2 regions of the Halomonas sediminis genome follow, and region 2 is predicted to be linked to the other one. Evidence: predicted binding sites of a transcription regulator. Region 2 holds the regulator's gene; the other holds the start of a gene.
What was found. Region 2 encodes LexA, which represses DNA repair genes until DNA is damaged. Its sites were predicted from a motif close to TACTGTNTANNTANACAGTA; they were not measured.
Positions count from the first base shown of each region.

Region 1: LG290_RS09965 (DNA topoisomerase III) is a predicted target of LexA. The motif match lies at 5,694-5,713, and genes of this name have one in related genera.

Region 1 covers NZ_CP085246.1:2,081,388-2,089,302, reverse strand. The annotation lists gene LG290_RS09985 (ribonuclease Z) at 1-834, shown strand, start outside; gene LG290_RS09980 (aspartate/glutamate racemase family protein) at 984-1,694, shown strand; gene LG290_RS09975 (cation:proton antiporter) at 1,830-3,122, shown strand; gene LG290_RS09970 (MgtC/SapB family protein) at 3,193-3,708, shown strand; gene LG290_RS09965 (DNA topoisomerase III) at 3,732-5,657, opposite strand; gene LG290_RS09960 (ABC1 kinase family protein) at 5,801-7,045, shown strand; gene LG290_RS09955 (SEC-C metal-binding domain-containing protein) at 7,104-7,915, shown strand, end outside.
Region 2 covers NZ_CP085246.1:1,433,459-1,441,373, forward strand. The annotation lists gene purU (formyltetrahydrofolate deformylase) at 1-772, shown strand, start outside; gene LG290_RS06890 (energy-coupling factor ABC transporter permease) at 793-1,464, shown strand; gene lexA (transcriptional repressor LexA) at 1,508-2,185, opposite strand; gene LG290_RS06900 (TetR/AcrR family transcriptional regulator) at 2,381-3,073, shown strand; gene LG290_RS06905 (L,D-transpeptidase family protein) at 3,051-3,569, shown strand; gene nagZ (beta-N-acetylhexosaminidase) at 3,679-4,695, shown strand; gene LG290_RS06915 (hypoxanthine-guanine phosphoribosyltransferase) at 4,747-5,325, shown strand; gene ppsR (posphoenolpyruvate synthetase regulatory kinase/phosphorylase PpsR) at 5,356-6,189, opposite strand; gene ppsA (phosphoenolpyruvate synthase) at 6,423-7,915, shown strand, end outside.

The sequences.
Region 1 (7,915 bases), 650 kb from region 2:
CAGGTCTTGTGTACAAAGCTGTCGTTCCATTCACTGAAAGCCATCTTTATTACCCACGTGCACGGTGACCACTGCTATGGGTTGCCGGGCATACTGGCGACTGCGGCAATGGGTGGCCGGAAAGCGCCGCTTACCATTGTGGCGCCCGCAGCTATCAAGGCGTGGTTGGATGCCACCTGCGAGGCCACTCAGCTATGCTTACCCTTTGCTTTGGAGTTTATCGCCTCGGACGAGCTGCCAAGCGTTGAGTTTGAGAACATCGCTGTGGCCACGTTTGGCCTTTCCCACGGTGTCGCCTCGTATGCCTATGGGTTTACAGAGAGGACGGTCGAGTCTGCATTGAACGTGGATAAGCTAGCGCAAAAAGGTGTTCCGAGAGGGCCTTTGTGGGGGCAGTTGAAGCAAGGTTTCGATATCGAGTTCGCGGGTGAGCGGTTAAAAAGCCATGAGTTCTTGATCTTCAAACACAAGCCGAGAAAAGTGGTGATCGCTGGGGACAATGACCAGCCTGACTTGTTGTCTGAGGCGTGCGCGGGAGCACAGGTGCTGGTGCATGAAGCCACCTACACCGAAGAGATGGCCCAGAAGGCCGGTGATGTGGGGCATAGTTACGCCAAGCTTGTCGCCGCGTTTGCCGAATCGATAGCGCTGCCCAACCTGGTGCTGACGCACTTTAGCCCCCGTTACCAGCTCAACCCCCATGCGTGGCCTTCCATTGAGGACATCCGCAAAGAGGCCCAGAGCGTCTATTCGAGCTCGCTTTACCTGGCGCGGGATTTTTGCGAATACACCCTGGATAAATCGGGCCTCTTTTCTAAGGTGGCGTGCGAATAGCCTTTTCGTGTTTCGACCATACTTGCAAATAAGCGGCTACTCGAAAATGTATAGCTCAGCTTAGCCAAAAGCTGTTTAACCAGTCTCAGCAGTACGCGGCTGTTGGCCGCCGAGCTTTCTTAAATCAGCGGTCCAACAGGGAGGTGTGAATGAAAACAATTGGCCTGATCGGGGGCATGAGCTGGGAGTCTACCCAGGCCTATTACCGGCTGATAAACCAGAAAGTGAGGGACGAGCTTGGCGGGCTGCATTCGGCCAAGCTGGTGCTCTATAGCGTGGATTTTGCAGAAATTGAGTCCCTGCAACGCCAAGGTGATTGGCAGGCAACAGCGGAAATACTTGGCTCAGCCGGTCGGGCGGTTGAAGCGGCAGGGGCTGAATTTGTGGTTCTGTGCACGAACACGATGCACAAGGTCGCTGCTCAAATCGAGCAAGCCGTCAGCATTCCCCTTCTGCATATCGCAGACGCCACTGCCCGCGAACTCCTAAGCAACAGCATTACCTGTGTGGGGCTGCTCGGCACCCAATTTACCATGGAGCAGGCGTTTTACCGTGATCGTCTCGAAGCGCATGGTATCCGGGTGATGGTGCCGGATGCGCCCCAGCGGGATCTGGTTCATTCGGTCATTTACCATGAACTGTGCCGGGGTGTGGTCAGCCCTGATTCAAAAGCCGCCTACTTGGACGTAATAGCATCACTGGCTGACCGCGGGGCTCAAGGCGTCATCCTGGGGTGCACGGAGATAGGGCTTTTGATCCAGGGGTCGGATACCGATGTTCCACTCTATGACACCACAGAAATACACGCAGAGCAGGTGGTGCAGCTCGCTTTGGGAAGAGCACTTATATTGTTGAAGTAGAGGGAAATTGTGTAGAGAGTAATGTAACTTGCGATGACGTAACTGCTGTGGCGCAGTTTGTCGGGTGTTCTCGAATCGTACTCGTGACCGGACAGCATTGATGAGTCACACTGCGGCTTAACCCGCACCGGAAGAATGACTTTGACCAACGCCGCCTGGTTTGTATTGATCGGAACCCTGTTGATCATGATGGGTTTACGTTCTCCCATCCTCCAACGCTTACGCCTGACACCGTCCATTATCTATTTGGCTATTGGAATCATTCTTGGCCCCTCGGTTATTGGAGCCTTTCATTTCAATCCGCTAGAACAGGCGCATTTGCTGGAAATTCTCGCTGAAATTGCGGTTCTGGTGTCGTTGTTTATTGCCGGCATGAAAATGCCCGTGCCGTTCAGATGGCGGGAATGGCATGCGCCAGTACGGCTGGCATTTTTTTCCATGACGATCAGTGTCGCCCTGACGGCTGTGTTTGGTTATTACGTCCTGGCCCTGCCTCTGGGTGCGGCTATTGTGCTGGGCGCCATTCTGGCGCCCACCGATCCGGTGCTGGCCACGGATGTACAGGTTCGGCACATGGGCGATAAGGATCCTTTGCGGTTCACCCTGACCAGTGAAGCGGGCATGAATGACGGCAGTGCCTTCCCGTTTGTGATGCTGGGGCTGGCATTGCTCAGCGCTCCGTTCAGTTTTGAGTTGCTGGGAACCTGGATGCTGAAGGACGTTTTGTGGTCGACGTTAGTGGCTCTTGTGGTCGGGCTGGTGATGGGGCGCTTATTGGCCCAGCTTGTATGGAAGCAACGTTTTCTCAGTGGCGAAGGCCCGTTGCTGGATGACTTTCTTGGCCTGGGCTTGATTGGCGTGGTTTATGGCATCTGCCTGTTACTCGATGCTTGGGGGTTTTTGGCGGTTTTTGCCGCTGCCATTTCCCTTCGTCAATCGGAACGCAAGCTGGCGGGCCTTCATTCGCCCTCCAAAGACGCTGAAGTTGCCCCGCAAGGCCCGGTTCACGCCGAGGAGTCGACGCCACAGCACAGCACCCGAATATCCGAAGGGTCGCTGTTTTTCAAGGAGTCTCTCGAGCGGCTCACCGAGCTGGTGCTTGTCTTGCTGCTGGGCGGGATGTTGTTTCTGGACTCCTGGAGTATAAGGGCTGTCGGCCTGGCGCTGTTTCTTTTTATGGTGGTTCGCCCTGTCAGCGTGTTCCTAGGCCTGCTTGGCTCTGGCACCCCGGTTCGACTGCAGGTGCTGGTGGGCTGGTTCGGCGTACGCGGCATCGGTTCGATCTATTACTTGATGTTCGCAATCGTCTTTGGCCTGCCGGAAGAGCTGGCCGTGGAGTTCATTCACATTACGCTGGTGGTTATCGTGCTCTCAATCGTTATCCACGGGCTAACCGTTAAACCGATGATGTCAAAATGGTGGTCGTAGGAAGTTACCGGATTCCGGTTTTTCTATGCCGGCCTGAGCTTTGTGTTAGTCAACCAACTGGAATCAAGCGATGGAACAGGTCGGCAATATCATTATCTCTGAGTTTTCAGATTTTAATGACTTGGGTGAATTCGTCGTTGTGGTCATTCGGTTACTGCTCGCTGCCCTGCTAGGTGGGCTGCTGGGTCTCGAACGGCAACAGAGCGGCAAGGCCGCCGGAGTACGTACCCATATGCTTGTTTGCATGGGCGCTGCTCTGTTCATATTGATCCCTCAGCAAGCAGGTATTTCCGATTCGGAGATGAGCCGGGTCATTCAGGGTGTTATTGCCGGCATTGGTTTTCTGTGTGCTGGAAGTATCATCACCGGCAAGGATGAACAAGGTGCTACAGGGCTTACCACGGCGGCTGGCATCTGGTTTACGGCAGCCATCGGCGTAGCCGTTGGCCTGGGGCGCGAGCAGACGGCGATCTTGTGCACGCTTCTGGCCTGGCTTGTGCTTTATGTGGTGCCTTTCTTTTCGCGCTCGATACGCAAGAAGAAATTTGCACGCTCAGAACCTAGTGAAGATAATTCAGCTAATTAATGATGCCCGATACCCAAACCCCCTCATGTCTTCGCGGTAGTTTTCTTTCTTCCACCGCTACTTTTTCGTTTCGCATAACTCTTCCTTGATGTCACCGCGCGCTTGGCGGGGGCGGCAGCTTCGCCCTGTGCCGTCCGCAAACTCTGCTTTAGCTTGCCGGCGTCGCTTTGGCTGAGCAGGGCGCGCAGGTCATCCAAAAGCGCGTGCTGAAAGGCGTCTGCGTCGTCTTGCCGTTCGGAAATCGCCCTCAGGCGCTGCTCCCAAAGCGCGGTGCGTTCCGGCGTGCTCACGGCGCTGGGCAGGGCGGCGATCAAGGCACTGCCCAGTTGCGTGGCCCGCAGTGCCTTGCCCTGGCGCACCAGATAACCCCGCATCACCAGGGTTTCGAGGATTCCGGCGCGCGTGGCTTCGGTGCCCAGGCCGTCGGATTCCTTCAGGGTGCGCTTGACGGCGGGATCCTGCACATAACGGCCGATATTCATCATGGCATTGATCAAACTGGCATCGGTGAACGGTTCGGGGGGCCGCGTTTCGCGTTCTTCCACCCCGGCATCCAGCGCTTTGCAGGTTTCGCCTTCATGTAGGCTGGGGAGCGGCGGGGTCTCGTCGCGGGTGGTGAACAGCGGCTTCCAGCCGGGGTCGAGCACGCTCTGGCCACGCGCTTTGAAGGTTTCATCCAGCACCCTGAACTGCGCCTTGACCTCGAAGGTGCGCAAGGGGCGATAGAACTGCGCCAGCATATTGCGCGTAATCAGGCGAAAGACGTTGGCATCGGTGGCTGAAAGGGCGCTGAAGTCAGGCGTCTTGCCGCTGGGAGCCAAGGCGTGGTGGGCGCTGACTTTCTTGTCGTTCCAGGCTTTCGAGCGTAGCGAAAAATCCGCCCCCGCCAGCCATTCGCCAAGTGTGTTGTCGCTGGCGCAGGCGCCGCCAAGGCTGCGCTGGGCCTGGGCGAGATGTTCTTCGGGCAGATAACGGCAATCCGAGCGCGGATAGGTGATCAGTTTATGCTGTTCGTAGAGTCGTTGGCAGCTGTCGAGTACCGCCTGGGCGGACACGCCATAACGCCGGGCGGCATCCACTTGAAGGGCGGAAAGCGAATAAGGCAGCGGCGGTGCCTGGCGTTTCTCCTGCTGCTCCAGCCGCGTCAAGGTTCCTTCAGCGCCCGGCAGTCGGGCGGCCAGTCCATCCGCCGGGCTGCGGTCGATCAAACGGCCCTGGTCGTCCAGCGGCTGGGATTCACCCGGCACCCACCAGGCTCTAAGTTGGCCGCTTTGTACGGCAAGCTCCACCCACAGCGGGTAGAAGGGGTGGGGCACGAAGTCACGAATGGCGTTGTCGCGGCGTACGATCAGCCCCAGCACCGGAGTTTGAACCCGGCCAACTGACAGTACCCCATCGTGCCCCGCTTGGCGTCCGGTCAGCGTCCAGGCGCGGGTCAGGTTGATGCCATACAGCCAGTCGGCGCGGGAGCGTGCCTGGGCCGCCTGAAAGAGCGGCTGATAGTCGGCGTTATCCTGCAAGCGGCCCAGGGCGCGAACCACGGCCGGGCGGTTCAGGTCGTTGATCAACAGGCGCTTGACCGGGCCTTTATAACCGCAGTGCTCGACGACTTCCTGGACCAGCAGTTGCCCTTCACGATCCGGGTCGCCTGCGTGTACAACGTCCGCGGCTTGCTTGAGTAAACGGCGGACTATCGCCAGCTGCCCGCGGGCCTTGGCGCGCGGAGTCAACTTCCAGCGCTGGGGGACGATAGGCAGGCGGTCGAGGCGCCATTGCTTGTCGGCGGCATCGTAGACCTCTGGAGAGGCCTGTTCCAGCAAGTGTCCCAGGCACCAGGTGACCACGCTTTCCCCACACACAATGGCGCCTTCTTCCCGGCGCGAGTTGCCCGGCAAGGCATCAGCAATGGCACGCGCCAAGCTGGGTTTTTCGGCAATGATCAGGCGCATAGGACTCCCGGCTGGCAGGCTGGCAAACGAATGGAATGCTGGATATTTTATCAGATCGGCTTGATGCCGGCATAAGTGATAGGCGATACCTGACTTAAGTAGGTGTATAGTATTTGTATCACTTTTGGATTGAGGCCGAGATCATGCGTGAGAAAGGCAGAACACGTCGATTGATGGGGTTGGGAGCACGCACCGGCGGTGCCCTGCTAAAAACCCGTTTAGGTGGTCAGGCCGATTGGCGGGCGCTGGGTGAGGCGCTGTTTGAAGGGCTTTCTGAGCTCAAGGGTCCAGCGATGAAGCTGGCCCAGGTCATCTCGCAGTGGGATGACATCCTGCCGCCGGACCTTGCCGATGAACTGGCGCGTTTGCAGCGCCAAGCCGAACCGATGCCTTGGCCGCGTATCCGTGAAGCGTTGGTACTCCAATACGGTGACCTGGATACGGTGTTTCGTGACATCGAAGAACGCCCCTTTGCCAGTGCGTCCATGGGGCAGGTGCATCGCGCCATCACGCATGACGGCGAGACCCTGGTGCTCAAGGTACAGTACCCGGGGCTTGCCGAGGTGCTGGAAAATGATCTGTTTCAGGTGCGCCGCCTGATGCGTCTGGGGCGCTGGTTCAAGGTGCCGCAGTCGCGCCTGGATGCATTGTTCGAGGAACTTGCCGCAAGCCTGCGTGAAGAGCTGGATTACCTGGCCGAAGCCGAAGCCCTGGTGCGTTATCGGGAGCGTTATCGCGACGTGGAAAACCTGGTGATTCCCGAGCCCTTGCCGGCACTTTGCGGCCCGCATGTATTGGCCATGCGTTATGTAGAGGGAACTCCCTTGCGCGAGCTGGAAAGCGCTGATGATGAACGCCGCCAGAAGATCGCCACAGCGCTTGCCGACTGGATCACGGCAGAACTGTTCATGCATGGTGAACTGCATGCCGATCCCCATGCAGGTAACTTTGCCGCTGATGAGCAGGGCAGGCTGGTGATTTATGACCTGGGGGCGGTGATTGCCGTACCCAAAGCGAGTCTCGACAGCATGTTGCAGCTTCTCGACGCCACCCTGGCGCAAGACCCGATGGCCATGGATCAGGCGATGCTCAAGATGGGCGGGCGCCAGGGGCATGGCGCACCGCTTGCCCTGTATCGTGAAGCGGCGGAGGCGGTGTCACCGCTGTTCGCACCGGGCGAACAGGATTTCAGCGATGTGCGTGTGCACCGTCGTCTGCGCGAACTCAGCCCCAAGGTATGGGCGGCGATGGACCGGCTGCAGCCACCCGCGGACACGTTGTTGCTTTCGCGTGCGCTAAATGGGCACTACTGGAACTTGGTTCGCTTGAAAGCGCGTCTGAACATGGCCGAGCGTACCGGCCCCTTGCTCGCCCGAGCGCGTGGTTAAAGCACTGTTTGAATGGGCGTGCTAAACTATGGCGCTTTTCATGGCAATGGAGATGGCAATGCTGGCGGTATGGGTGGATCAACTGCTGGGATTTGCTTCCGGGGCGCTCACGGCAATCAGACAACAGGAATGTTATCCTGATTTCATGACGTGGGTACGTGCCGAAGGCGCGGACTATTTTCAAGGCGACATCGCCACCGCTCAGGCGTTGGCGCCGATGCTATGGTCGCAAACCCCGCTTGAACGTCTCGATTTCGATTGTGAACCATTGGCCACGCCCGGCCCCAACGAGCCGTGCTGGTGCGATTCCGGGCGCAAGTACAAACATTGTTGCCGGGCGGTGGAATTACCTACCGATCTTCCCGATCAATTAATGTGGATGCTTTCGCTACGCGAATGGAAGGGCCCTGTGCTCAAGGCGGCGCTGGCCAGCCGTAAGGCACCGGCTCAGGCATTGCTCGAAGCAGGGTTGGTCGCCGCCGAAAGCGGCCAGAGTGGACGCGCCATTCAGATTCTCGAATCTCTGTTTGGCGGTGGCGACTGGTCGCACTTGCCGGAACAAGCCGAACCTGCCTTTGAAATTCTGCTCGACCTCTATCAGGAGCGTGGCTTCACGCGCAAGCGCGCCGACCTGCTGGATAAGATCATGGCCCATGGCCCATTGTTTCTACGCGGGGTGGCACTTGAGCGTCTGTGCTTGATGCACCTGGATAACGATGACCTGGACAGTGCCCGCGCCGCCTTCGTCAAGGCGCAGCAGGCCCTGCCTGATTCCCCGACGCTGGCCTATGTCGAAGCCATGCTGCTGCTGCATGAAGGCCACGAAGAAGAGGCCAAGGAACGCTCCAGGTTCTGGTATCGGCGCCTGGC
Region 2 (7,915 bases):
GGGAGGGTCGATTACCGAAGCCAGTCAGCATTCGGATCTGGAAGCCGGGCGCTTTTTCATGCGTTACGAAATCCTGGCGGATTCGGTGGGGATGACCGCTGAAGCACTACGAACGGCATTCGAACCGGTTGCCCGTGAATTCGATATGCAGTGGGCCTTGACCGATACGGCCAGGCGCGCGCGGGTGGTGCTGATGGTGTCGCGGGAATCGCATTGTCTGGTGGACCTGCTTTACCGCTGGCAAGCGGAAGAGTTGCCTTGTGATATCGTTGCGGTGATTTCCAATCATGAAAATTTGCGTTCACTGACCGAGTGGCATGGTATTCCCTATTACCATGTGCCTGTAGATCCTGCTGATAAACAAGCAGCGTTCGCTACCGTGCAAAACACAATCGAAACACTGAATGCCGACTGTGTGGTACTGGCGCGCTATATGCAGATCCTGCCGCCCGCTCTTTGCGAGCGCTATGTGGGGAAAGTGATCAATATTCACCATAGTTTCCTGCCCTCGTTTGCCGGAGCCAAACCCTATCATCAGGCGTTTGAACGCGGAGTAAAACTGATCGGCGCCACTTGCCATTATGTTACCCAAGAGCTGGATGCAGGCCCGATCATCGAGCAAGACATCCATCGGGTGAGTCACTGCCATACCCCGACCGACCTGGTGCGCTTTGGACGCGATGTGGAAAAAGCCGTGCTGGCTCGTGGGTTGCGTTGGCACTTGGAAGATCGTGTGCTGATTCACGGCAACAAGACAGTCGTGTTCAGCTGAACCTGACGGAAGTAATCACCATGTCGTTTTCCGAAGCCGTACTGGATTTTTGGGTAGTGCTGCTATGTGCCCTGGGCTCAGCAGTGACACTCGGGCTGGCACTGTGGCAACGCCCTTGGCGAGCTCTACTGGCTGACACGGCATTGCAGCATCGCTGGCTTGCGGCAACGGTGGCGATTTTATTGATGTGGCAGCTGCGTGCCCAGGCGGTGGATTGGTTGGTACTGCATCTTACTTTCACCGCCCTGATGACCTTGGTATTCAAGGCGCCCTTGGCACTGCTGAGCAACACTTTGGTCAATGTTGCCATGGTACTAGTGGGGCGCAATGAGTGGTCGCTGCTAGGAGTCAATATCCTGGTCACAGGTATCGTTCCAGCGCTGGTGATCGTGCTGATATGGCGACTCGTGGACCGACGTTTGCCTGATAATCTGATGGTGTTTCTTTTTATCTGCGGCTTTTTCGGCTCGGCAATGGCTACCTTGGCGGGAGGTTTTGCGGCGGTGGGGTTGGTTTTGCTGGGAGGCGTGGACCGGGAAGCAGTGTATCTGGCTCAGGAATATGCTCGATTCCTGCCTTTACTTATGCCATCGGAAGCGTTTATCACCGGCATGCTGATGAGCATTCTGCTGGTCTATCATCCGGAGTGGGTGGCCACCTTGAATGGCCACCGCTATATAGATACTAAATAGATAGGCACGAATAATATAGATAGGCACGAATAATGCCGACTGGTTAACCCAGCGCTTGCCCGTTGCCGCCCCGAATGACGCCGACACCCACGCCCTCGATTTCGAGGGGTTGATGGCGCAAGTCGATATCGATAGGCAAAAAATCAGGGTTTTCAGCGGTTAATGTGACTTTATGGCCTTGTCGATGAAAGCGCTTTACCGTCACTTCCTCTTCCAGTCTTGCGACGACGATCTGGCCATTGCGCACACGTTCGGTGCGATGTACCGCCAGAAGGTCGCCTTCCAGGATGCCCGCATCCTTCATTGATAGCCCACGAACACGGAGCAGGTAGTCCGCCTTGGGTGTGAAGTATTCCGCCGGTAGGGGGCAGTAACGGTCGATGTGCTCGGTGGCCAGTATGGGGTTGCCAGCGGCGACTTCTCCGATTACCGGCAGCCCTTGGAAGGCAGCAGGTTCCGGGAAAGCCGGTTCGGAAGAAGGCGACTCGACATTTTCCATGGGTACCTGAGCGGGTAGGCGAATGCCACGCGAGGTATTACGGATGATGCGGATAGCTCCCTTGCGCTCAAGTGCGCGCAAGTGTTCTTCGGCAGCATTGGGCGAGCGAAAGCCAAGCGCTTTGGCGATTTCCGCCCGGGTCGGCGGATAACCCAGCTCATTCATGGTCTTTACGATGAAGTCGTAGACATGTTGTTGGCGAGCCGTTAAAGGGCGGGACATGGCAAGCTCCAGAAATCGTCAAAAGTCACGGCTGATAGTGGTGAATCATTAGGTGGTTAAGCATACAGCATGTTACTTCATCCAGTATATGGCGGCTCGCCTGGGCTGCCAACCAACATTCAGGCGTTGAGCCCCCACGGTCTATGACGTAATATTTGTTTTCGTTTTAAACACACGTTTTCCGGAGAGCGCCGTATGGCCCAGTCTGATACTGTCACGCGTATTCTGGATACAGCGGAAGTGTTGTTTGCCGAGCGTGGCTTTGCTGAAACATCGCTGCGCACCATCACCAGCAAGGCGCGGGTCAACCTGGCGGCGGTCAACTATCACTTCGGCTCCAAGAAGGCTCTGATTCAGGCGGTTTTTGCGCGCTACCTGGATCCTTTTACGCAACGCTTTCATACCGCTCTGGACGAGCTTGAAGCGCATCACGCCGGCAAGGTCATTCCACTCGACGAACTTCTGGAAACCATGGCGACGACGGTGCTGGCGGTGCCTGCCGAACGCAACAGTCTCCAAGTATTCATGCGTTTGTTGGGGTTGGCCTATAGCCAGGCGCAAGGCCATTTACGACGCTATATACAGCGGGACTACGGCGACGTCTTTACCCGCTTCACCGAGCTTGTGCGCCAGGCGACGCCGGAATTGCCCGATGCCGAGCGTTTCTGGCGCTTGCACTTCATGCTGGGTACCGTGATCTTCACGCTGTCGGGACTTGAGGCGTTACGTGACATTGCCGAGCAGGATTATCATGAGCAGGTGAGCGTGAAGGATCTGGTGCGCCGCTTGCGGCCAGTCGTCGTGGCGGCGATGAACGCCCCTCTTCCCGATCAAATGCAAAACGAGGGTTTTCACAAGGATTTTCATGCGCACCCCGATCCTCAGTGAGCTGCCTCCCGTCGACGGCGCTTGGATAGAGATTGATGTGAGTCGCCAGTGCTTGTCGTTGTGGCAGGGAGAACAGCTGATTCATATCTGCGATATATCAACTGCCCGGGCGGGAACAGGGCAGCAAGAAGGCAGCGGTCGCACACCGCTGGGTTGGCATTACATTCGCGCCGCCATCGGCCGGGACGCTCCTCTTGACGGTGTGTTTCGTGGCAGGCGTTTCACCGGGGAAGTCTATAGTGACGCCTTGGCGAAAGCGCATCCGGCTCGTGACTGGATATTGACGCGCATTCTATGGTTATGCGGGTTGGAAACGGGTGTTAATCGCGGTGCGTGCGTGGATTCTCAGCGGCGCTATATTTATCTACATGGCACGCCCCCCAACCAACCCATGGGAGTGGCACGCTCACATGGCTGTATTCGCATGCGCAATGCCGATCTTGTGTTGATGGTCGAAAAAGCTCCGCCGGGAACCCCTGTCTGGCTGCATGAATAGCGCCGCTGTCTTTGAAAAAGCGGTGATGAGCTTGTCGAGGAAGGGTATGGGGTCGCGCCAACGGTTAATAGTGGTCTAGAATCAGCGCCCCTTGCGCAGGAGGTTTGCCATGACACAACTCCCCGGTCCGGTGATGCTGGATCTTGAAGGGCTTCATCTGACAGCTGACGAGCGTGATCTGTTGACACATGAGGCTGTCGGCGGTGTCATCCTGTTTGGGCGTAATACTGAAAGTGCACGTCAGGTACAGGCGTTGTGTGCGGAGATTCGCAGGATACGCCCGGAGTTGCTGCTGGCCGTGGACCAAGAGGGTGGTCGTGTGCAACGCATCAAGGAAGGTGTGACGCGCTTGCCTGCCATGGGTATGTTGAGCCGGGAATATGGTCAGGCACCGGAGGCCACCTTAGCGCTGGTGAAAGATGCCGGTTGGTTGCTGGGCATGGAGATGGCGGCCTGTGGTCTGGATATCAGCTTCGCCCCGGTGCTGGACGTGGATATCGGTATTTCCAGCGTGATAGGTGATCGCAGTTTCGGGGCTGACCCGGAACAGGTCGCTGCACTGGGGTATGCCTTTGTTCACGGCTTGCATGAAGCCGGTATGGCGGCGGTGGGTAAGCATTTTCCCGGCCATGGGGGGGTCGCAGCGGATTCACACATTGCGCTGCCGGTGGATGAGCGTCCATTAGCGACGCTCAAGCAGCAGGATCTGATTCCCTTCACTCGCTTGGCGGGGGTGCTGAACGGCATCATGCCGGCCCATGTGATATACCCCGCTTTTGATCCACGCCCCGCCGGATTTTCTCCCAGTTGGTTAGGGATGTTGCGTGAATCGCTGGGCTTCAAGGGGTGCATCTTTTCCGATGATTTGAGCATGCAAGGTGCGCAGCAGGCCGGCTCTCCGGCTCAACGCGCCCATGCAGCTCTGGAGGCCGGTTGTGACATGCTGCTGGTATGCAATGACCGGCAGGCAGCCCTTGAGGTATTGCAAGCCTGCCAGGGGCGACGGGCCAAGCGTGCGGGCAAGTTGCTGTATGGCCGGGCACGCCCGGACCTCGATGCCCTGGAGGCATTGACCCGTTGGCGACGCACCCATGCACGCCTGGAAGCCATGGCTGCAAGCAAATAACACCCTTTAATGCAGATACAATGAATGCAATTACAACGTGGAGTGCGGTAAATGGTAAAGCTGGGTATGGAAGCGGGTGAGTCTCTGGCGACCATGCGTGAAATAATGAATAACGCGGATTGCCTGATTTCACAAGACGAGGTTGAACTCGCTCTGGATCGCATGGCGGAAGCTATTACGCGAGATCTCGGCGATAAGCTGCCGGTCTTTTATTGTGTGATGAATGGCGGCCTGATCACGACCGGGCACTTGTTGACTCGCCTGGGCTTTCCGTTGGAAGTCGATTATCTGCATGCCACGCGTTATCGCAACGAGTTACGTGGCGGTGAGCTGTTCTGGCGGGTATCGCCGGAGATTCCTATGGCCGGGCGGCACGTCGTGATTGTCGACGACATTCTGGATGAAGGGGCCACCCTGGCGGCTATTCTGGCGTACTGCAAGGAAGCAAAAGCGGCCAGCATCACCACGGCGGTATTGGTCGACAAGCAGCACGACCGCAAGGCCGTGCCTGGGCTCAAGGCCAATTACTGCGGTCTTGAAGTGGTCGATCGTTACGTTTTTGGTTTTGGTATGGATTACAAGGGCTACTGGCGGAATGCTCCAGGTATCTTTGCTCCGGAAGGGCTATAAATAAAGTCCCCCTTGAATGAAAGGAACCTGTCAGTGAGGTGAGAAACGCCGCTTCAATCCGGTTTCTGCGATCATGCGGGTAGAGATTTCCTCGACGGAAGAGCGGGTCGTATCAAGGTAGGGAATATGCATGCTGCGATACAGCGACTCCGCCTGCTCAACCTCTTGCAGGCATTGATCCATGGAACTGTAGCGACTATTGGGGCGGCGTTCATGGCGAATAGCGGCGAGTCGACGAGCATCGATGGTCAAGCCGAATAATTTACTCCGATGCGGGGCCAAGGCTTTGGGCATCTTCAGGAAGCCGTCTTCGTCCTGATCATCCTCCGTCAAAGGATAATTGGCTGCTCGGATACCGAACTGCAGCGCCAGATAAAGCGACGTGGGCGTTTTGCCGCAACGCGATACCCCGACCAGAATGATATCCGCTTCGGCATATTGATGCGTGCGAGCGCCATCATCGTTGTCCAGAGCGAAGTGCACCGAATGAATCCGGTCCATATACACATCGTCGCTTCCGATGGAATGGGTGCGGCCTACGCTATACGAGGAGTGAGTGTCGAGTTCCTGCTCCAACGGTTTCAGAAACGTCGAGAAGATGTCCACTTTGAAACCGGACGCCTTTCGGATCACGTCGCGTATGCGCTGATCGACGATGGTGTCGATAATGATCGGACGCTCGCCGTCACGAACCGCAGCAGCATCGATGATATCCACCAACGCCTGGGCCTTTTCCAGATCATCGATATACGGCTTGGTCAGCATGCGAATCTCGACGTTTTCAAATTGCGCCAATAAGCTGCGCCCCAGGCTTTCCGCAGTAATCCCGGTGCCATCGGAAATAAAAAAAGCAGTACGTGTCATCTCGCCGACTCTTTGAAAAATGAAGGGTTATTGTCAGCCTGCTTGGCGGTCGACACAATCCTTCGTGCCGCTAACGACTACATAATCATTCACAAAACCCTGCTTGTTGTAAAAAACCTCCACCTACTTCGATGTTAGACCAATGGCGAATATCTGATTGCGGTGATAGGGTAGCAACCTCCATTTTTGGCGGCCCATCTGGGCTTACCGGTGTCGTTATGCAAGGGGGTTGCGTGGAAGAGTACATTCTGTGGTTCGATCAGCTAGGTATGACAGATGTCGAACGCGTGGGTGGCAAAAACGCCTCTCTCGGCGAAATGATCTCGAACCTGTCGGAAGTCGGTGTCACGGTACCCGGCGGCTTTGCCACCACTGCTCATGCTTATCGCGAGTTTCTCTCCCACGAAGGCCTGAATGAGCGCATCAACACTGCCTTGTCACGCCTGGATGTGGATGATGTCAAGGCGCTGGCGCAAGTGGGTGCCAAGATTCGTCAATGGGTAATCGACACGCCCCTGCCCCCGACATTCGAAGCTGCCTTGCGCGAGGCCTATGGGAAGCTTCAGACGCAGCATCCCAATCTGAAGGTTGCCGTGCGCAGTTCCGCCACGGCAGAAGATTTGCCGGATGCCTCCTTTGCCGGTCAGCAGGAAACCTTTCTCAACATCGAAGGCTTCGACAACATCAAGCGTGCCGTTCACGAAGTCTTTGCTTCCTTGTTCAATGACCGGGCGATTTCCTACCGCGTGCACCGTGGCTATGCCCATGAAAACGTGGCGTTGTCCGCCGGTGTACAAAAGATGGTGCGCTCGGAAACCGGTGCCAGTGGGGTGGTGTTCACGCTGGACACCGAATCCGGCTACCGTGATGCGGTATTCGTCACCGCCTCCTGGGGCTTGGGTGAAACCGTGGTTCAGGGTGCAGTAAATCCCGATGAATTCTATGTTCACAAACCCACGCTGGCTGCCGGTCGCCCTGCGGTATTGCGCCGTAACTTGGGTTCCAAGTTGATCAAGATGATCTACACCGACGATGCCAGTGCCGGCAAGTCGGTGGCCACGGTGGATGTGCCCTTGGCGGATCGTGGTCGCTTCTGCCTGAACGACGAGCAAATCATGTCGCTTTCGCGTCAGGCGGTGATTATCGAACAGCACTACCAACGCCCGATGGATATCGAATGGGCACTGGACGGCGACGATGGCGAACTTTACATCGTTCAGGCCCGCCCGGAGACCGTGGTATCGCAACAGGAAGGCGGCAAGCTGGAGCGCTTTCATCTGAAAGAGAAGGGCAGAACCCTGGTAACCGGACGTGCCATTGGCCAGCGTATAGGCAGTGGTGCGGTCAAGGTAGTGCTTTCCCCGGATGATATGGACAAGATTCTGCCGGGTGATGTACTGGTTACCGACATGACCGACCCTGACTGGGAGCCGATCATGAAGCGTGCCTCGGCGATTGTCACCAATCGGGGAGGGCGCACCTGCCATGCGGCGATTATCGCACGGGAACTGGGCATTCCCGCCGTGGTTGGCTGCGGCGATGCCACTGTACTGCTGAGCGATGGTCGGGATGTCACGGTATCCTGCGCCGAAGGTGACGCCGGCCATGTCTATGAAGGGCTGCTCGACTTCGATTGCAAGGTTTCCAGTGTCAACGCCATGCCGGAAATTCCCTTCAAGATCATGATGAACGTGGGTAACCCGGACCGTGCCTTTGGTTTTGCCGG